3 regions of the Shinella sedimenti genome follow, and region 3 is predicted to be linked to each of the others. Evidence: predicted binding sites of a transcription regulator. Region 3 holds the regulator's gene; each other region holds the start of a gene.

Region 1 (7,136 bases), on a different contig from region 3:
CCACGGCGGCGGCGGCACGGATGGCGGTCGCCAGCTGGCCCACCAGCTCGTTCACCACGTCGAGCGCATCCTTGACGCGCACGCTGGTCACGGTCGGATACGCGTTGGTGATGGCCTTCAGCGTGGCGGCTTCCTGCGCGGCCGTCGCGCCCGGATCGATCACGGTTGCGAGCCAGGCATGCGGCGCGCCAGCGAAGGTGTTGGGCGAGAAGACCATCACGAAGTTGATCGACAGCGATTCCCACTCGACATTGCGGAAGTTGGCGATGCGCGCGGTGATGTTGCGGCCGAGCACATTGACCGTCACCGTGTCACCGAGCTTCAGGCCCAGTTCGCGGCCCTCGTCGGTGGAGAACGAGACGAGCGGTTCGCCCGTATAATCCTCCGGCCACCATTCGCCCGCGCTCAGGGTGGAATTCTCCGGCACGTTCTTCGCATAGGTGATGCCGCGGTCGCCGCGTAGCACCCACTGGCCCTCCGGCGGCACGTCGACCTTTGCGACATCCACACCGTTCAGCTCCATCACGCGGCCGCGCAGCATCGGCACTTCGATGATCTTGCCTTCGGGCATGTTGGAGGAGAGCACGCTGCGGAAGCCGTCGAGCTCGCTGCCCTGGATGTCGACGAAGAAGAAATTCGGCGCGCGGTCCGGCAGGCTGCCGGTCAGTTCACGGCGCAGGTTGCCGTCTATCAGCGTCAGCGTCACGAGCAGCGCGAGCCCAAGGCCAAGCGACAGCACGACGGACGATGTAAGGGCGCCCGGCCGGTGGATGTTGCCGATGGCAAGCCGAAGCGACGGCGAATTCACGCGCGGGCTGCGCCTGGCGATCGCCGTGATCAGCATGGCGACGGCGCGCAGCACCACGAAGGCGAAGGCGATGGCGCCGAGGAACACCGAAGCGATGTAGCGGTCATAGGCGGTGAAGATTGCCAGTCCCGCCAGCGCCGCGAGGAATGCGGCCGCGCCCAGCACATAGTGCCAGCTCGGCAGGCGTGACGATTGAAAGCCCTGCTCGCGGAACAGCGCGGTTGCCGGCACCTCGCGGGCATGGCCGAGCGGCATGATGGCGAAGGCGAGCGCCGTCAGAAGGCCGAAGACGGCGGCCAGCAGCAGGGCGGACGGATAGAGCTGCGCCTCCGCCGGCACCGGCAGTACGCCTTCGAGGAACTGCATGGCAATGAGCGGCATCAGCGCGCCCGCGACGAGGCCGATGAGAATGCCGACGGCGGCAATCAGCGCGATCTGCGTGAGATAGACGAGCGCCACCAGCGAGGCCGGCGCGCCCAGGCACTTGAAGGTGGCGATGACCGAGCGCTTGGAATCGAGATAGGCCCGCACCGCATTCGCCACGCCCACGCCGCCGACGATCAGCGCCGTGAGGCCGACCAGCGTCAGGAACTGCGAGAAGCGGGTGATATTGGCGGTGAGCGAGGGGGCCGCGCTGTCGGCGGTGCGGATCGACCATCCTGCGGTCGGGAACGCCTTTGCCGAATCGTCCCGGATCGTTGCGATGGAGGCGTCGGGATTGGTCAGGCGGATGCGGTAGGCGTTTTCGACAAGGCTGCCGGTCTGGATCAGCCCGCTGGCCTGCAAGGCCTCTTGCGAAAGCATCAGGCGCGGGGCCAGCCCGAAGCCTTCGGAAACGGCATCGGGCTCGCGCGCCATGGTGGCCGTCACCTTGATCTTGGCATTGCCGAGCAGGATCTCGTCGCCCACGGCGATGTTGAGCCGGTCGAGCAGTAGCGGCGCGACGATGGCGCCCCAGGCGTCGCCCTTGCGTCCGAGCAGCTCCGAGGAAGGCTGCTGCGGCACGGTTTCCAGCGTGCCGTAGAGTGGATAGGCGCCGTCGACGCCGCGCGCTTCCACCAGCGTCTGGTCGGACCCGTCGGGCATGCGCGCCATGGAGCGCAGGCCGGTGGAGAGCGAGACGTCGCCGAGGCCCTGGAAATAGGCCATTTCCTCCGGCGTTGCCATGCGATTGCGCAGCTCGAAGCGCACGTCGCCGGCCAGCAGCGTCTGGCCCTGCGAGGCGATCGCCTGCGTGATGGCGCTGGAGACGGAGTTGACGCCGGCAATCGCCGCCGTACCGAGCGCGATACAGGCGAGAAAGATGTAGAAGCCCTTCAGGCCGCCGCGCATCTCACGCAGCGCCAGGCGAAGGGCAAGCGGAAACTGTTTGAGGACCGTGCCGATCCTCATGCCGGCACCGCCTCGGAAATGGTTGCCGCGGGCGCGGCACCCGAGACGATTTCGCCCGAGCGCATGGCGACTTGCCGGCTGCATCGAGCGGCAAGGGCGGGATCGTGCGTCACCAGCACCAGCGTCATGGCGCGTTCCGCCTGCTTGGCAAACAGCAGGTCGGCGATCTGCCGGCCGGTCTCGGTGTCGAGGTTGCCGGTCGGTTCGTCGGCAATCAGCAGCTTCGGCGAGGGCGCGAGCGCCCGGGCGATCGCCACGCGCTGCTGTTCACCGCCCGAAAGCTGGCCGGGATAGTGCGACAGGCGCTCGCCCAGCCCGACGGCCGTCAGTTCGCGCCGGGCGATGTCGAAGGCACCGGGCGTATTGGCCAGTTCCAGCGGCACCGCGACATTTTCGAGCGCCGTCATGTTGGGAATGAGATGGAAGGACTGGAAGACGATGCCGATGTTACGGCCGCGGAAATCGGCCACCTGGTCTTCGTTCATGCCGTGCAGCCCGGCGCCGTCGATGTGGATTTCGCCGCTGTCGAGCCGCTCCAGGCCGGCCAGAACCATCAGCAGCGTCGACTTGCCGGAACCCGAGGGACCGACGATGCCGACCGATTCGCCCGCATCGATCGAAAGGTCGATTCCCTTTAGCACATGGACCGAGGCGGCCGCCTGGCCGAGGGTGAGATCGGCTTTTTTGAGATCGATGATGCTTTTGGCCAAGGAATTCTGCCCTATATGATTGTGAAGAACCGCAATGCCAGCAATCTAGGAACCTCGCCATGGCGTTTAAAGCGAAGCTCGGATTTTTAACCGCCCTTGCGATCACAGCTTTGTTATCCGTCGGTGCCGCGCGCGCCGAGCCCGTCAAGCTCGTCGGCTTCGGCGACAGTCTCATGGCCGGCTACCAGCTTCCGGCGGGCGATGCCTTCCCGGTCAAGCTGGAAGCCGCCCTGCGCGCCAAGGGGCATGAGGTGGAGATCGCCAATGCCGGTGTTTCCGGCGATACGACCTCGGGCGGCCTTGCCCGTCTCGACTGGTCGGTGCCCGACGGCACACAGGGCGTGATCCTCGAACTCGGTGCCAACGATGCGCTGCGCGGCGTTGCGCCGGAAGAGACCGAAAAGAATCTCGACACGATGCTGACGCGGCTGAAGGAGCGCGGCATTTCCGTGCTGCTTGCCGGCATGCTCGCGCCGCCGAACATGGGCCCCGAATATGCCGAGCGTTTCAACGCCATTTACGGCAAGCTCGCCGAAAAGCACGGCGTGCCGCTCTATCCGTTCTTCCTCAAAGGCGTCGTCACCAAGGCCGATCTCCAGCTGGAGGACGGCATGCACCCCAACGCGCTCGGCGTGGATGCGATGGTGCAGGCAATGCTTCCGGCCGCCGAACGTTTCCTGACCTCGATCAAGGCCGGGGAGTAATTTTCGCGGGTGCGAAATTAGGGTTGCGCGAAACGGCTTTGCGTGATTCGCTGACGTTACATTCCAGTAGGGAGAAGTCACCATGCCAAGACTTTTCGTCGCCCTCGAAGTGCCGCGCAACGCGGCGATGAGCCTCTCGCTTTTGAGAGGCGGCCTTCCCGGAGCCCGCTGGATCGATGTCGAGAACTTCCACATAACCCTTCGTTTCATCGGTGACATGGACGGCCGCACGGCCGACGAGGTGGTCGACCGGCTCGACCGCATCGAGCGGCCGGAATTCCAGCTTGCGCTGTCCGGCATCGGCTCCTTCGGGTCGAAGAAGCCGCATTCCGTCTTCGCCGGTGTCACGCCGGCGCCGGATATGTTTGCGCTCCAGGCGGAAATCGAGCGCATCTGCCAGCGGCTCGGCCTGCCGGCCGATCCGCGCAAGTTCACGCCGCATGTCACATTGGCGCGGCTGCGCAATGCCCGCACCGAGGATGTCGCGCGCTACCTCACCGGCCGCGGCAATTTCCACACCGCCCCCTTCATGGTGAACCGCTTCGTGCTGATGTCCTCCAAGGAATCCGTCGGCGGTGGGCCATACCTCACGGAAGAGGTCTTCCCGCTCTACGACACGGGAAGCGCCTGGGACGGTACGGATCTGTACGATCATCCGGTGTGAGAGGCATTTTCGGTTTCAGGAAACCGTGCATCGTCCCGGGTCCGATTCAGCATCTTGTGGCGGGATCGTGAGTCCGATCAAGGACTTGCGGTGAACAAATCCGGAATGCGGTCGAGTCAGCGATTCGTCTCCGTTTCGTTCGGCAGCTGTTCCATGAGCCGGCAAAAGACCGGAAAATCCGCCGCATTTCGCCTTGCCCCTTGCCATCGGCGGCTGTGATGGGCATCTGTTGCCGGAAACTGAACCAGCCGGGGCATGTCTTGTCGCAAGCACCCATGATTGTGAGCGGCCGCGGGGTCACCGCGGTGCTCGGCCCGACCAATACGGGCAAGACCCACTACGCAATCGAACGCATGGTGGCACATGAGACGGGCATTATCGGCCTGCCTCTGCGCCTTCTGGCGCGCGAGGTCTATACGCGCCTCGTTGAGCGGGTCGGCCAGCACAATGTTGCGCTCATCACCGGCGAGGAGAAGATCACGCCGCATATGGCGCGCTTTTCGGTCTGCACGGTCGAAGCCATGCCGCGCGAGACGCGCGCCTCCTTCGTCGCCATCGACGAGGTGCAGCTTGCCGGAGATCTGGAGCGCGGCCATATCTTCACCGACCGGGTGCTGCATCTGCGCGGGCGCGACGAGACGCTGCTTTTGGGTGCGGGCACCATGAAGCCGATCCTCGAACAGATGCTGCCGGGCATCCATGTCATCGAGCGCCCGCGGCTTTCCCAGCTGTTCTATTCCGGCTCCAAGAAGATCACCCGCCTGCCGCAGCGCACGGCCATCGTCGCCTTCTCGGCCGACGAGGTCTATGCCATCGCCGAGCTCATCCGCCGCCAGCGCGGCGGGGCGGCGGTGGTACTGGGCGCGCTCTCGCCGCGTACCCGCAATGCGCAGGTCGCGCTCTACCAGGAGGGCGATGTCGAATATCTTGTCGCGACGGACGCGATCGGCATGGGCCTCAACCTCGATGTCGACCACGTCGCATTTGCGCAGGACCGCAAGTTCGACGGCTTCCAGTTCCGCAATCTCAATCCGGCCGAGCTTGCCCAGATCGCCGGCCGCGCCGGCCGCCACCTGCGCGACGGCACCTTTGGCGTCACGGGCCGCGTCGATCCCTTCGACGAGGAGCTGGTCGAGCGCATCGAGACGCACCAGTTCGATCCGGTGAAGGTGCTGCAATGGCGCACGACCCGCTTCGACTATTCCTCGCTGCAATCGCTTCGCCTGTCGCTCGAGGCCGTGCCGCCGATCGGCGGGCTGACGCGCGCGCTTCCGGCGGTCGACCAGCAGGCGCTGGAGCACCTGTCGCGCTACCCCGATATCCGCGAACTCGCGACCACGCCCCAGCGTGTCGAAAAGCTGTGGGAGGCTTGCGCGCTACCCGACTATCGCCGCATCACGCCGGCCCAGCATGCCGACCTCATCTCGACGCTCTATGCGGATCTCGTCCGTCGTGGCACGGTCAATGAGGACTTCATGGCCGATCAGGTCCGCCGCGCGGATCGTACGGATGGAGAGATCGACACGCTTTCGGCGCGAATCGCGCAGATAAGGACGTGGACCTATGTGTCGAATCGGCCCGGATGGCTTGCCGATCCGACACACTGGCAGGAAAAGACGCGGGAAATCGAAGACCGATTGTCCGATGCGTTACATGAACGGTTGACGAAACGCTTTGTTGATCGCAGGACATCTGTGCTCATGAAGCGCCTGAGAGAGAATGCGATGCTGGAAGCTGAAATCAGTGTGAATGGCGATGTCTTCGTGGAAGGACATCATGTCGGGCAGTTGGCCGGTTTCCGGTTCACGCTCGTCTCCGGAACGGAAGGTCCCGATGCGAAGGCCGTGCAGGCGGCTGCGCAGAAGGCGCTCGCCCTGGAGTTCGAAGCCCGGGCCGCGCGCCTGCATGCGGCCGGCAACGGCGATCTCGCGCTCGGCTCCGACGGCACCGTGCGCTGGCTCGGCGATCCCGTCGCGCGTCTTGCCGCGTCCGATCATATCATGCGTCCGCGCGTCATCCTGCTCTCCGACGAGCAGCTGACGGGCAATGCACGCGATCATGTCGCCGCCCGCATCGAGCGTTTCGTGAACCATCACATCGCCACCGTCCTGAAGCCGCTCGACGACCTGTCGCGCGCCGAAGACCTGCAGGGTCTCGCCAAGGGCCTGGCTTTCCAGCTCGTCGAAAACCTCGGCGTGCTGTTCCGCCGTGATGTGGCCGATGACGTGAAGTCGCTCGACCAGGACGGCCGCGCCTCCATGCGCAAGCACGGCATCCGCTTCGGCGCCTACCACATCTTCATGCCCGCGCTCCTGAAGCCGGCCCCGGCCGAACTCATCACGCTGCTCTGGGCGTTGAAGAACGACGGCCTCGACAAGCCGGGCTATGGCGATCTCATTCCGGTTCTGGCCGCCGGCCGCACCTCGGTGGTCACCGATCCGAGCTACGAGCGCACCTTCTACAAGCTCGCTGGCTTCCGGTTCCTCGGCAAGCGCGCCGTGCGCATCGACATTCTCGAGCGCCTCGCCGATCTCATCCGCCCGCTTTTGCAGTGGAAGCCGGGCACGCCGCGTCCCGATGGCGCCTATGACGGCCGCCGCTTCACGGCGACGACCGCCATGCTCTCCATCCTCGGTGCCACGCCCGACGATATGGAAGAGATCCTCAAGGGTCTTGGTTACCGTGCCGACAGCGTGACGGCCGAAGAGGCCGCCGCCTTCCTCGCCGCCCAGGCTCCGGCCGATGCGGGCGCTGCCGCTCCGGCGGACACCGCCGGCGAACAGGATGCCGAGGCGGACGAAGCACAGGCCGACGCCGCCGAAGAGACGGCAGGCGAAGCCCCGGCTGCCGAAGCACCT
Region 2 (7,136 bases), on a different contig from region 3:
CGATATCGTCGTGTCCGACGTCGTGATGCCCGAAATGGACGGTCCGTCGCTGCTGCGCGAACTGCGCAAGTCCTATCCGGATCTCAAGTTCATCTTCGTCTCGGGTTACGCCGAGGACGCCTTCGCCCGCAACCTTCCCGCCGATGCCAAGTTCGGCTTCCTGCCGAAGCCGTTCTCGCTGAAGCAGCTTGCTGAAGCCGTGCGGGAAATGCTGGACGAAGGGTAAGTCAAACGGGCTTCAATGCCGGATTGCGCCACATCCGCTTTGCCTCTTCGTCGGCTTTTGTAAGCTTTAACGAAGGACGACCAAGCATACCGTTGCGCTTGGCATTCACGACGCAGCTGTATCGATTAGCATAGGCGCGTGAGGACCGGTCAACTTCATATCCATTGAACGCGCGTCGGCTCCAAAGCCATCCCTCATCGTCACGCCAGAACACCCATCTGTCACCATTCGGATCGATACAGCTTAAGAGCATGATCTCCACTCCTCTTGATAACTCAAGGTTGCATTGATTCGTGCAATTGTCTACCAACCTGATGCAATCTTGGGGTGTTCTTCCGCGGTATTGATATCGTTAGGGGTTGTGTCGGTGGCGCTTTAATTCTCTATAAAACAATAGCTTATTTATTAAATTTTTCTTATATTACTTTGTGATTTACTCGCCCCGGTTTGTAGAAAGTTCGTGATTTTTTCAAAAAATGAGCGGCCGGATCAAACCGGCCGCTACGTCATTATCAATCCACCATTGCAACGGCGATTTCGGCCGCAAGACGGGCGTTGTTCTCGACGAGCGCGATGTTCGTTTTGAGGCTGCGGCCGTCCGTCAGGTGGAACAGGCTGTCGAGCAGGTAGGGGGTAACAGCCTTGCCGGCGATCTCGTCACGCTCCGCATTGTCGAGCGCGCGGGTGATGTAGATTTCCATCTCTTCGCGCGGGATCTCGTCAGCCTGCGGCACCGGGTTGGCAATCAGCATGCCGCCATCGACGCCGAGCTGGTCGCGCACCGTCTGGAAGTTGGCGATCGCCGCCGGGCTGTTGAGCGTCAGCGGGCTCTTGAGGCCCGAATCGCGCGACCAGAAGGCCGGGAAGGTGGCGCTGTCATAGGTGACGACGGGCACGCCGCGGGTTTCCAGCACTTCCAGCGTTTTGGGGATGTCGAGGATTGCCTTGGGGCCGGCGCAGACGACGATGACGCCGGTGCGTGCGAGCTCCTCAAGGTCGGCGGAGATGTCGAAGGTCTCTTCCGCACCGCGATGCACGCCGCCAATGCCACCGGTGGCGAAGACCCTGATGCCGGCCCGTGCGGCGCCGATCATGGTGGCCGCGACCGTCGTGGCACCCGTGCGACGTTCCGCGATGGCAAACGCCATGTCGGCGCGCGACACCTTCATCGCGCCCTTGGTCTGCGCCAAGGCCTCGAGCTGGGCGGCTTCAAGGCCGATATGCAGCACGCCCTCGATGACGGCGATGGTCGCCGGCACGGCGCCGTTGTCGCGGATGATGGTCTCCACGCTGCGCGCCATCTCGAGATTGCCCGGATAGGGCATGCCGTGCGTGATGATCGTCGATTCGAGGGCCACGATCGGCGCGCCGCGTGCCTTGGCGGCGGCGACTTCGTCCGAATACTGCATCGGCAGGAGGGAGGAGACGGGTCTGGTCATGCGATGTCCTTGAAGGATTTTGGGCAAAAAAGTCTCATGACAGGATTTCGGCAGGCGGCACAAGAGAAAGTGCATCGGCAAGCGCCGGCTGCGACATTTCTTCCGCGACGGCAAGCGGCGAGCGCACCGTGATGACGGCGGCAGCAACGCCCTGGCGCAATGCTTCATTTATCCGCGCGCCGCGAAGCCGGGCGTGGAGAAAGCCGGAGGCGAGCGAATCGCCCGCGCCGGTGACATCGCCAAGCGCCGGTATGGCCGGCGGCACCACGATGGCGGCGCTGTTCTCGTCAAAGGAGATGACGCCCCTGCCGCCGCGCGTAACCACGCCGGCGCGAAGGCCGATGGCACGCAGTGCATCGGGCCAGTCGGCGGGGTTTTCCGGGTTGGCGCCGGTCAGCGTGCGGGCTTCCGCCTCGTTCATGAAGAGAAAGGCAAGGGCAGGCAGGCTCTTTTCAAGGCGCACGACCTTTGCCGGGGAAATGGCGATGGCGGCGAGGGGAATGCTGGCCTCCCGCGCCATCGCTGCCATCGCGTCGAGCGTTTCCGCCGGCAGGTTGGCGTCGGTCAGCAGCGCGCCGGCACCGGCGATTGCTTCGCGCATGGCGCGCTGTTGCAGCCGCCGCGGCGAAAACAGCCGATAGAGTTCCATGTCGGCCAGGGCGATGACAAGGTTGCCGTCGCGCTCGATGATCGCCGTGTAGCTTGGCGTTGCGCGGTCGAGGAAGGTAAATGGCGTATCCTCGACGCCCGCTGCCTGCGCCGCGGCCGCGACGATTTCGCCGTCCTTGTCGCCGCCGCGCGGCGAGACCAGCCGCACGCGGTGGCCGAGACGGGCGAGATTGCGCGCCGCATTGAAGGCGCCACCACCCGCTTCCACGAACCAACCGCCCGGATTGCTGGCGCCAGGCACCGTCTCGCCGGCAATGCGCCCGCGCCTGTCCACATGAGCGCCGCCCATCACCAGTATCGTTCTGTCCGTCATCGTCTTCCTTCGCATCCGCATGCCGATTCGTCCGCCCGAGGCAGGTTGCAGGGCGGTCAAACCGTTGTTTTCAATCCACGATCATCCACTTGAAACGAAAGTAGAACACGCCCTCGATTTCTTAATTTGTTCAAATGGATGAACAAGCCTTGCAAAATGAGAACAAAATGTGTACATAGCTTTCGTCGGCGGGTTCGTTGCCTGTCTTGCTTCAATAACCTAAAGGTGGACAAAATGGCACAGAACAGTTTGCGGCTCGTAGAGGATAAAACAGTGGATAAAAGCAAGGCACTCGAAGCGGCTCTCTCCCAGATCGAGCGCTCCTTCGGCAAGGGCTCCATCATGAAGCTCGGCGGCAAGGACAGCGTCGTGGAGATCGAGACGGTTTCGACGGGCTCTCTCAGCCTCGACGTCGCGCTCGGCATCGGCGGCCTGCCCAAGGGGCGCATCATCGAGATCTACGGGCCGGAAAGCTCGGGCAAGACGACGCTGGCGCTGCAGACCATTGCCGAGGCACAGAAGAAGGGCGGAATCTGCGCCTTCGTGGACGCCGAGCACGCACTCGACCCTATCTATGCCCGCAAACTCGGCGTGGATCTTGAAAATCTTCTCATTTCGCAGCCCGATACCGGTGAGCAGGCGCTGGAGATCACCGATACGCTGGTCCGTTCCGGCGCAATCGACGTGCTGGTCGTCGACTCGGTCGCCGCACTCACGCCGCGCGCCGAAATCGAAGGCGAGATGGGCGAAAGCCTGCCGGGCCTCCAGGCCCGCCTGATGAGCCAGGCGCTGCGCAAGCTGACGGCCTCCATCTCCAAGTCCAACACGATGGTCATCTTCATCAACCAGATCCGCATGAAGATCGGCGTCGTCTATGGTTCGCCGGAAGTGACGACGGGCGGCAACGCCTTGAAGTTCTATGCCTCCGTTCGCCTCGACATCCGCCGTATTGGCGCCGTCAAGGAGCGCGACGAGGTGATCGGCAACCAGACGCGCGTCAAGGTCGTCAAGAACAAGATGGCGCCGCCCTTCAAGCAGGTCGAATTCGACATCATGTATGGCGAGGGCGTTTCCAAGACGGGTGAACTGATCGATCTCGGCGTCAAGGCCGGCATCGTCGAGAAGTCGGGCGCGTGGTTCTCCTACAACAGCCAGCGTCTCGGTCAGGGCCGCGAGAATGCTAAGACGTTCCTGCGCGAGAACCCGGACCTTGCTCGCGAGATCGAGACGTCGCTGCGGCAGAATGCCGGCCTCATCGCCGACCGCTTCCTGGAAAACGGCGGTCCCGATGCGAACGACGCCGACGACGCGGCGAACATGTAGTCTTCCCGCAACGCTTTCTTAAAACGACGGAAAACCGGCCTTTCTTCGCGAAGGGCCGGTTTCTTCGTGTCTGGACAGGTGCCGGGCCGGACGATAAAAGCCTTCAGTTCTCGCGCATGCCCGCGGTTTCAGGCCTCCTCAGGGAAGGCGTCGGGCCAGGCGCGGTTTCGACGGAATTCGCGGATGGACGGTCCACAAGGCCTTCCGGGCGGGCACTCCGGCCGGCGATGCGGTGTCGCGTCGCTGTGGGGCAATTGGGTGGATGACGCGCCGGTTCCGGTGCAGACAGTGCTAAGATGAAGGACGCGATATGAGCGGCGTGAATGACATCCGGTCGACTTTCCTCGACTATTTCCGCAAGAACGGGCACGAGGTCGTTGCCTCCAGCCCCCTTGTGCCGCGAAACGACCCGACGCTCATGTTCACCAATGCCGGCATGGTGCAGTTCAAGAACGTCTTCACCGGGTTGGAGACGCGCCCCTACACCACCGCGACGACGGCCCAGAAGGTCGTGCGCGCCGGCGGCAAGCACAACGATCTCGACAATGTCGGCTATACCGCACGCCATCTGACCTTCTTCGAGATGCTCGGCAACTTCTCCTTCGGCGATTACTTCAAGGAACAGGCGATCGAGCATGCCTGGACGCTTGTCACCAAGGGTTTCGATCTGCCGAAGGACCGGCTTCTGGTCACCGTCTATGCCGATGACGACGAAGCAGCGCTTCTGTGGAAGAAGATCGCCGGCTTTTCCGACGATCGTATTATCCGCATCCCGACCTCCGACAATTTCTGGCAGATGGGCGATACCGGCCCCTGCGGTCCCTGTTCTGAAATCTTCATCGACCAGGGCGAACATGTCTGGGGCGGCCCTCCGGGCTCGCCGGAAGAGGATGGCGACCGGTTCCTGGAATTCTGGAACCTCGTCTTCATGCAGTTCGACCAGACCGCACCCGGCGAGCGCAGCCCGCTGCCGCGTCCGTCCATCGATACCGGCATGGGCCTGGAACGCATGGCCTGCATCCTGCAGGGTGTTCAGAGCGTTTTCGAGACTGACCTGTTCCGTACGCTGATCGCCGCCGTCGAGGAGACGGTCGGCATCAGGGCACAGGGCGAGGCGGCCGCAAGCTGCCGCGTGATCGCCGATCACCTGCGCTCGTCCGCCTTCCTCATCGCCGATGGCGTGCTGCCGTCGAACGAGGGCCGTGGCTATGTTCTGCGCCGCATCATGCGCCGCGCCATGCGCCACATGCAGCTTCTCGGCGCCAAGGAACCGCTGATGTGGTCGCTGCTGCCGGCGCTTGTCGGCGAAATGGGCCGTGCCTATCCCGAACTCGTGCGCGCCGAAGCGCTGATTTCCGAGACGCTCAAGCTTGAGGAAACCCGTTTCCGCAAGACGTTGGAGCGTGGCCTCTCGCTGCTGTCGGACGCCACCGTCACGCTCGAGAAGGGCGACATGCTGGACGGCGAAACTGCCTTCAAGCTTTATGACACCTACGGCTTCCCGCTCGACCTGACGCAGGACGCGCTGCGAGCCCGCGAGATCAATGTCGATCTGTCCGGTTTCAACGACGCGATGCAGCGCCAGAAGGCCGAGGCTCGCGCCAACTGGTCGGGCTCTGGCGATAAGGCGACAGAGGCCGTGTGGTTCGAACTGAAGGAAAAGCACGGCGCGACCGAATTCCTCGGCTATGATACCGAAACAGCCGAAGGCGTGGTTCAGGCCATCGTGATCGACGGCAAGGCCGTTGGTAGCGCCAATTCCGGCGACAGCGTGCAGATCGTCGTCAATCAGACCCCTTTCTATGGCGAATCGGGCGGACAGATGGGCGATACCGGCGTCATTACGTCGGACAATGCCCGCCTTACGGTCACCGATACGCAGAAGAAGGGTGAGGGGCTGTTCGTGCACAGCGCGGTCGTCGAGAGCGGCACGTTGAAGCTCGACGACGCGGTCGTGCTGACGGTCGACCACGCGCGCCGTTCGCGCCTGCGCGCCAACCATTCCGCCACGCATCTGCTGCACGAGGCGCTGCGCGAGGTGCTGGGCACCCATGTCGCCCAGAAGGGCTCGCTCGTGGCGCCAGAGCGCCTGCGCTTCGACGTTTCGCATCCCAAGCCGATGACGGCCGAGGAACTGCGGGTCATCGAGGACATGGCCAACGAGATCATCGTGCAAAACGCACCCGTGACCACACGTCTGATGACGGTGGATGACGCCATTGCGGAAGGCGCCATGGCGCTGTTCGGCGAAAAATACGGGGATGAGGTCCGCGTTGTCTCCATGGGCACGGGCCTGCATGGCGCGAAGGCAAACCGGCCCTATTCGGTCGAGCTTTGCGGCGGCACGCACGTTGCCGCCACCGGTGAGATCGGTCTCGTGCGCATCCTGTCGGAAAGCGCGGTTGGCTCGGGCGTGCGCCGCCTGGAAGCGCTGACAGGCGAATCGGCCCGCGCCTACCTCGCCGAGCAGGACGAGCGCGTGAAGTCGCTTGCCACCGCGCTGAAGGTGCAGCCGGGCGAGGTTCTGGCCCGCGTCGAGGCGCTGGCCGACGAACGCCGCAAGCTCGAACGCGAACTGACCGAGGCCAAGAAGAAGCTGGCCCTGTCCGGCGGCTCTGCCGGTGGTGACGATGGCGTGCGCGATGTCGCCGGCATCAAGTATCTCGGCAAGGTCGTGACCGGCGTCGAGCCGAAGGACCTGAAGAGCCTGGCCGACGAGGGCAAGAAGAGCCTCGGCTCCGGTGTCGTCGCCTTCATCGGTGTGTCGCCGGATGGCAAGGCCAGCGCGGTCGTGGCCGTTACCGAGGATCTGACGGACCGCGTCAGCGCGGTCGATCTCGTGCGCGTCGCCTCCGAGGCGCTCGGCGGCAAGGGCGGTGGCGGGCGTCCCGACATGGCGCAGGCCGGCGGACCTGACGGCGGCAAGGCGGCCGAGGCGATCGACGCCGTGGCCGCTGCCATCGGCGGCTGACGGTACTGTTGCCGATAGAAATCGACCCGATCTGAGACGACACGGCGGGCCCTGGCCCGCCGTTCGTTTGCGAAGTCTTCAACGTTTCCGCGTAGCGTGATGCCGCACGGAGTTTCTGTTTTGATCGAAGATCTCGTCAGTATTTCGACCCTGATGATGTGTACGTTCCTGTCGACCATCGTCGTCGGGATATTT
Region 3 (7,136 bases):
GAGCCGATCTCGGCCAGCATGTTGAGCGCGGCTTCGTTTGCGCCGCCATGGGCGGGGCCCCACAGGCAGGCGATGCCGGCCGCAATGCAGGCGAACGGGTTGGCGCCCGAGGAGCCGGCGAGGCGAACCGTCGAGGTCGACGCATTCTGCTCATGGTCGGCATGAAGGATGAAGATGCGGTCCATCGCGCGCGACAGGACTGGATTGACCACATAGTCCTCGCAGGGAACCGCAAAACACATGCGCAGGAAGTTCGATGCGTAGTCGAGGTCGTTCTTCGGGTAAACGAAGGGCTGGCCGATATGGTACTTGTAGGCCATTGCCGCGATCGTCGGCATCTTCGCAATCATGCGCAGCGAGGCGACCATGCGCTGATGCGGATCCGTGATATCCGTCGAGTCGTGATAGAAGGCCGACAGCGCGCCCACGCAGCCGCACATTACGGCCATGGGGTGGGCATCACGGCGGAAGCCGGTGAAAAAGCGGCTCATCTGCTCGTGCACCATCGTGTGGTGCGTGACGCGATGATCGAAATCATCCTTCTGCGCCTTGGTCGGCAGATCGCCGTAGAGAAGAAGGTAGCAGACTTCGAGGAAGTCGCCATGTTCTGCAAGCTGCTCGATCGGGTAACCGCGGTGCAGAAGCACGCCTTCATCGCCGTCGATATAGGTGATCTTCGATTCGCACGAGGCCGTGGAGGTGAAGCCGGGATCGTAGGTGAAGGTACCCGTGTTCTTGTAGAGTGTGCCGATGTCGATCACATCGGGGCCGATCGTCCCGGATCGCGTCGGCAGCTCGATTGTCTTGCCACCGACCGATACGTCCGCGCCTTTTCCTGTCATAACGATCCTCCGTTGTTTCGAATGGCGGCATCCGGTTGTACCGGCGCCACGAACATGCCCGTTTTGCTAGCCCATTTGCGATGTCCTGCCAAGCGATACGAAAGGCAAATTGTGCATTGCGGTAACAGGCTTTCCGGCAACGCAATATCTACCCTTTGAGCGAAGTTGCAAGCAACTATTGAGGGTGGTTTGAAAATTGCGGAGGGCGCATCCTTTCTGTCTGCCTTATCATCCCGGTCAGCTACTTTCGATTGAACATTGCTCCGATCGATTGCATGATGGTCTGGGACAGCGAGGCCGGGGCGCATGGCCGGGACGGAGATCGCAGAGCGGAAGAGGGCCGCAAAGGCCTATCGGTGGGATGTCCGGCCGGGTGATGGCGCGGTGCCCGCGGAGTTCGACGCGGCGCCTGCGCCGGTTGAGAGGGCCGCGCGGTGGTACGGAAGGGCTGTGGGCTGGCTGCGACCGCGCCGCGCAATCCGTGAAAGCCTGTCGGAGGCCTTTGCCGAAGAGCGCACGCACGGGCACTTCTTTCTGTTCGTGCCAGTCTTCCTTGGAATAGGCGCGGCTCTCTGGTTCGCTGCCGAGGTCGATCCGCCGATCTATGCCATGGTTCTGTTGGCCATTGCCGCCATGATGCCCGCCTGGCGGCTTCGCCATCGCGAAAATTTGAGCGCGATCCTGGCGGGCGGCGCATTTCTCGTTCCGATCGGAATGCTGCTCGCGACGCTGGAAAGCGCAAGGCTCGATACCGTCATTATCGATACGTCCGTGACGACCATGATCGAGGGACGGGTGCTTTCGCGCGAAAGCGGGGCGGGCAACACGATCCGTTACCGCATCGCGCTGGAGAAGACGCGAGAGCCAACCCTGAAACGCGCGCCGCTAATCGTCACGCTACTGGCGCGAAGCCGCCACGATCCGATTGCCATCGGCCACGGCATATCCGGCCGCGCGCGTCTCGGGCCACCTTCGGGACCCGCCTTGTCCGGCCTCAACGACTTCGCTTTCGACGCCTATTTTGCCGGCACGGGCGCGGTCGGATACTTTTATAGCGCGCCGGTCGCAATCGAGACGGGGTCCGGCGGATGGAGCGACCGCATAGCGCAGCGGATTGCGATATGGCGAAACAACCTGACCGAGCATATCCGCGGCCGCATCGGCGGCGATGCCGGGGCGATTGCCGCGGCTCTGGTTACGGCAGAACAGCGGGCTATCAGCGACGAGACGGTGGAAGCGCTCCGGCAGGCGGGGCTTGCCCATGTCCTTGCCATTTCCGGCCTCAACATGGTGCTCGCGGCCGGCACATTCCTTGTCGGCGCGCGTATGCTGATGGCGCTCATACCCGGCTTTGCCGAACGCTTCCCAACCCGCAAGATTGCCGCGGGCGGCGCGCTCATAATGGTCACACTCTACATTCTCGTGTCGGGCGGCGCGATTTCGGCTGTCCGCTCATGGATCATGATCTGCGTGATGCTGATCGCCGTGCTTTTCGGCCGCTCCGCCATCAGTCTACGCAATGTAGCGCTGTCGGCCATCATCATCCTTGCCGTCACGCCCTCCGCCGTCACCAATCCCGGTTTCCAGATGTCTTACGCCGCAACGCTCGGTCTCGTCGCCGGTTACGCGGCGTGGCGCGAGCGGCCCGTGCGCAAGGAGGGCAAAGGCGGCGCGCTGCGTTTGACCGGCGGTGCGGCCGGGCGCTTCTTCGGCGGACTTCTGCTTTCATCGGCAATCGGAAGCCTGTCCACGCTGATCTACTCCATCGGCCACTTTCACCGTGTGCCCGCCTATGGGCTCGCCGGCAACCTGCTCGCCATGCCGGCAATCAGCGCAATCGTCATGCCCTTCGGTCTCATCGCGGTTCTGCTTATGCCTTTCGGACTTGATGCGATCCCTTTTGCCATCATGGGAAAAGGGATCGAATGGATGATCGCGCTGGCCGAATGGGTTTCGCGCTGGAAGGGTGGGGATGTCGTCACCGGTCGTATACCCATGTCCGCTTTCGTGCTGATCGGTGTTGGTGGCGGACTGCTCTGCATCCTGCGCACGCGGCTTCGGCACGCCGGGACGGTTCTTATTGTCGTCGGTGCGCTGATGGCCGTATGGCCTCCCACACGCGGGAAACCGGAGTTGCTGATTTCCGAAGACGGGCGACTTGTTGCGATCCTGCGCGACGATGCGGTCGCAACGAACCGCGCCAAGCCGCCGGGCTTCATCTACGACCAGTGGCGCCGTGCCTTGCGGCTCGGCGACCTTGCCAGACCGGACATGCGAAAGACCGCCGGTCTGCTGCTGGCCGAAACGGCGACGGAGGCGGCTGCTGCCGAGACCGAACGGAAACGGCCGCGTCGCAAGGCGGACAGGGAGAAGGCGAAAGAAGCCATGATGTCGGCTTTGGTGGCCGCGCGGCAGACGCAAACGTTTATCTGCGAGGCGAAGGCTTTCTGCGCCGCCGTCTCGCCCAGCGGCTGGAAGATCGTGACCCTTGAGGATACGGCCTTTCTGGGCACGGCTTGCAATAGGGCTGATCTCGTTGTCGTGCCCTTCGCTTTGCGGCTCGACAGTTGCCGTTCTGGCGCCAAGCTCCTGACCGCGCGGCATCTGCGCCGAACGGGCGCCTTGGAAATTACGCCATCGACCGATGATGCCGGAGCAAGCCTTACCGATGCGATTTACACGTCGGCCGTGGAAACTGTCGCGCGCGCCTGGTCGCGACATCGCACCTATGACTGGCGCAGCGATACCTTCGAGACGCCAGCTGGAGCGCCGTTGGCAGAGCCTGAGATCAAGGAGACTGATCCTTCACCTTTGCCACTCCCATGACGTCCAGGAAGCGGCCGAGCTTATCGGATGGGAGGGCGTTACAGAGACAGCGATCTGGCAGTGCTCCACACCAAGCAGCAGAGCACTTGCAAAGAGGCACGAGCAACTCGGCTCCGTGCGCTCCATCACCAAGACGGTCAGAAGCCAGCCTTATTGGCTACCACGTCTCAGTGATACCGGCGGATGAGCCCGACAAGCTTGCCCTGGATCTTGACCCGGTCGGGGCCAAAGATGCGGGTCTCATAGGCTGGATTTGCCGCTTCCAGCGCGATGGATGCGCCCTTGCGGCGGAACCGCTTCAGCGTCGCCTCTTCGTCATCGACGAGGGCAACGATGATTTCGCCCGGATTGGCAGTACTGGCGTTACGAATGATGACCGTGTCGCCGTCGAGAATACCGGCCTCGATCATCGAATCGCCCTTGACCTCGAGCGCATAGTGATCGCCGTTGCCGATCATCTCAGCCGGGACGGTGATCTCGTGCGTGTTGTTCTGGATGGCGGAGATCGGCACACCCGCGGCGATACGGCCCATGACCGGCACGGAAACGGACGACGACATATTCTGCGGCGGCGTTACAGGCCTGGATGGCGTCACGGCTGCGGGCTGCTTGCCGAGGCTGCCTTCGATGACCGATGGCGAAAATCCCCGGCGCGGCTGGAGGCTGGGCGAATAGGCCTCAGGAAGCTTGATGACCTCGAGCGCACGGGCCCGGTTCGGCAGGCGGCGGATGAAGCCGCGCTCCTCCAGCGCCGTGATCAGGCGGTGAATACCGGATTTCGAAGCGAGATCCAGCGCATCCTTCATCTCGTCGAAAGACGGAGGAATGCCTGACTCCTTCATACGCTCGTGAATGAACAGGAGCAGTTCCTGTTGTTTGCGCGTCAGCATGGCATCTCCAGCCAGAATCGTGAAACAAATCCAGAACAGACACTATCCGTTCCACATGTGTTCTGCAAGTGGCTGCCAGGACAATAATGTCGCTCAGGCAGCGGGTTCCCTGAGAACGAGCACATCGCAGAGGGCGCCGGCATCCTCTGCAGGTGCATGCGGCGGACGGATCAGGAGGCCATCCGATTCTGCGAAGATCTTCATCATCGACGAATCCTGCTTCTCGAATGGCGTGACGAGAAGCGCGTCGTCGGGCGCGTGTGCAAGGCCTGCGCGAATGTAATCCTGCCGGCGGTCGTTCTGTTTGAGCGGCACGGCGGCGACGGCCCGGCTTACCCTGTTCTTTGCGGGCAAGCGGGCGAGTTTTCGGAGCAATGGTTCCAGGAACAGATAGGAGCAGACAAGGCTGGAGACGGGATTGCCGGGCAGGCCGACCACCTGGATATCACCAAGACGTCCGACCATCAGCGGCTTTCCGGGTCGCATTGCGATGCGCCAGAAGTCGAGTTCCATGCCGGCCTCGCCGAGCACAGGCTGAACAAGGTCGAAATCCCCCACGGACGCGCCGCCGAGTGTCACCAGCACGTCGATGTCCATCTGCAGCGCCTGGCGCACGGCATCCAGAATGGCCTGCTTGTCGTCTCTCACAATGCCGAGGTCTATGATCTCCGCACCGGCCTGCCTTGCGATGGCCGCGACGCCGTAGCTGTTGGACGCGATGATCTGGCTTGCGCCGGGCGTCTCTCCGGGCGGCACGAGTTCGTCGCCCGTCGCGAGGATCGCGACCCGCGGGCGGGCATAGACGGGCAGTTGCGGGTGGTTCATCGCTGCTGCAACGGTCAATCGGCCAGCATCCAGCATCTGGCCGGCCTTCAGAACGACCTCGCCCTTGGTGAAATCCTGCCCGCGCGGGCGAATATGGCGGCCCTTGGGCGTGAGGAAGGTGGTGCGAATTCGACCGTCCTCAAGGGGCTCCGTGTCTTCCTGGAGGATGACTGTATCGGCAAAGGCCGGGAGCGGGGCGCCGGTGAAGATGCGTACTGCTTCACCCGGACCGGCCGTACCCTCGAACGCATGACCGGCTGAGGATAAGCCGGCGACGCTGAGGACGGATCCGATCCCGGCGATATTGGCATGGCGAACGGCATAACCGTCCATTGCGGAATTGTCGAAGGGCGGCTGGGTGAGGCGGGCGGCGACATCTTCGGCCAGCACCCGTCCTGCCGCGTCGTGGAGCTGGACGCGATCCGTCCGCTGCACCGGCTTGGCCGCGGACAACAGGCGGTTGAGGGCGTCGGCAACGGGCAGAAGGGACATCAGCTCTCTCTGCGCTTGTAGTCGCCTGAACGGCCGCCGGATTTCTCGACGAGGCGGACACCGCCGATCTCCATCTCGCGATCGGCCGCCTTCGCCATGTCGTAGATGGTGAGGCACGCGACGCTAACGGCCGTCAGCGCCTCCATCTCCACGCCGGTGCGGCCGGTGAGCTTGGCCGTGGCCTCGACGCGCAGGCCGGGCAGGGAGAGGTCCTCGTGGATCTCCACGGAGACCTTGGTGAGCATCAGCGGATGGCAGAGCGGAATCAGGTTTGAGGTCTGCTTGGCGGCCATGATGCCGGCGAGGCGCGCAGTCCCGATGACATCGCCCTTTTTCGCATCGCCCTTGAGGATGAGGTCGAGCGTCGTGGTGTTCATGCGCACGAAGCCTTCGGCCACGGCGATCCGCAGGGTCTCAGCCTTGTCGCCGACGTCGACCATATGGGCTTCGCCGGAGGCGTCGATATGGGTGAGCGTGCGGGCGTCGTCGCCCATCATTCCGCCGCCAGCATGCCGGCGGAACCGGTCAGCAATTCGCGCGTGGCCGCTGTTACATCGTCCTTGCGCATCAGGCTTTCGCCGACGAGGAAGGTGGAGATGGCGACTTTGGCAAGGCGCTGGCAATCGGCATGGGTAAAGACGCCGCTTTCGCTCACGAGCAGTCGGTCCTCCGGCACCATGCCGGCCAGTTTTTCGGAGACGGCGAGATCGACCTCGAAGGTGCGCAGGTTGCGATTGTTGATGCCGACGAGCTTGGATTTCAGCTTGAGCGCCCGCTCCATTTCCGCTTCGTCATGCACCTCGATCAGGACATCCATGCCAAGCGAAAAGGCGGAGTCTTCCAGCATTTTCGCCGTTTCGTCCGTTAGAGAGGCCATGATGAGAAGAATGCAGTCGGCACCCCAGGCGCGGGCTTCCAGCACCTGATAGCTGTCGAACATGAAGTCCTTGCGCAGTGCGGGCAGCGCGCAGGCGTCGCGCGCCGCTGTGAGGAATTCCGGCGCGCCCTGAAAACTCGGCGTGTCTGTCAGCACGGAAAGGCAGGCCGCGCCGCCGGCTTCATAGGCCTTGGCAAGCGCCGGTGGATCGAAATCCGGGCGGATGAGACCCTTGGAAGGGCTGGCCTTCTTGATTTCGGCGATCAGGCCGAACTGGCCTTGTGCCTTCTTGTTCTTGAGGCTGGCGAAGAAACCGCGCGGGGACTCCTGGTCGCGGATGCGGGCGCGAAGCTCTGCTGGAGCGACGCGCGCCTTGGCCGCGAT

Evidence for each region. The regulator LexA, encoded in region 3, represses DNA repair genes until DNA is damaged. The targets are predictions, from matches to a motif close to TGTTCNNNNTGTGTTCNG.
Region 1: the regulator LexA is predicted to act here: its motif matches at 4,369-4,386, upstream of MKI86_RS11285 (helicase-related protein).
Region 2: the regulator LexA is predicted to act here: its motif matches at 2,806-2,823, upstream of recA (recombinase RecA).

What each region holds. Positions count from the first base shown of each region.
Region 1 covers NZ_JAKVIN010000004.1:229,190-236,325, forward strand. The annotation lists gene MKI86_RS11265 (ABC transporter permease) at 1-2,200, opposite strand, end outside; gene MKI86_RS11270 (ABC transporter ATP-binding protein) at 2,197-2,910, opposite strand; gene MKI86_RS11275 (arylesterase) at 2,970-3,614, shown strand; gene thpR (RNA 2',3'-cyclic phosphodiesterase) at 3,697-4,278, shown strand; gene MKI86_RS11285 (helicase-related protein) at 4,554-7,136, shown strand, end outside.
Region 2 covers NZ_JAKVIN010000002.1:574,361-581,496, forward strand. The annotation lists gene cckA (cell cycle histidine kinase CckA) at 1-226, shown strand, start outside; gene MKI86_RS06875 (pseudouridine-5'-phosphate glycosidase) at 739-1,665, opposite strand; gene MKI86_RS06880 (carbohydrate kinase family protein) at 1,700-2,647, opposite strand; gene recA (recombinase RecA) at 2,882-3,970, shown strand; gene alaS (alanine--tRNA ligase) at 4,281-6,941, shown strand; gene MKI86_RS06895 (GGDEF domain-containing protein) at 7,062-7,136, shown strand, end outside.
Region 3 covers NZ_JAKVIN010000001.1:178,415-185,550, reverse strand. The annotation lists gene gltA (citrate synthase) at 1-842, opposite strand, end outside; gene MKI86_RS00895 (ComEC/Rec2 family competence protein) at 1,293-3,668, shown strand; gene lexA (transcriptional repressor LexA) at 3,836-4,558, opposite strand; gene MKI86_RS00885 (molybdopterin molybdotransferase MoeA) at 4,652-5,875, opposite strand; gene moaC (cyclic pyranopterin monophosphate synthase MoaC) at 5,875-6,369, opposite strand; gene trpC (indole-3-glycerol phosphate synthase TrpC) at 6,369-7,136, opposite strand, start outside.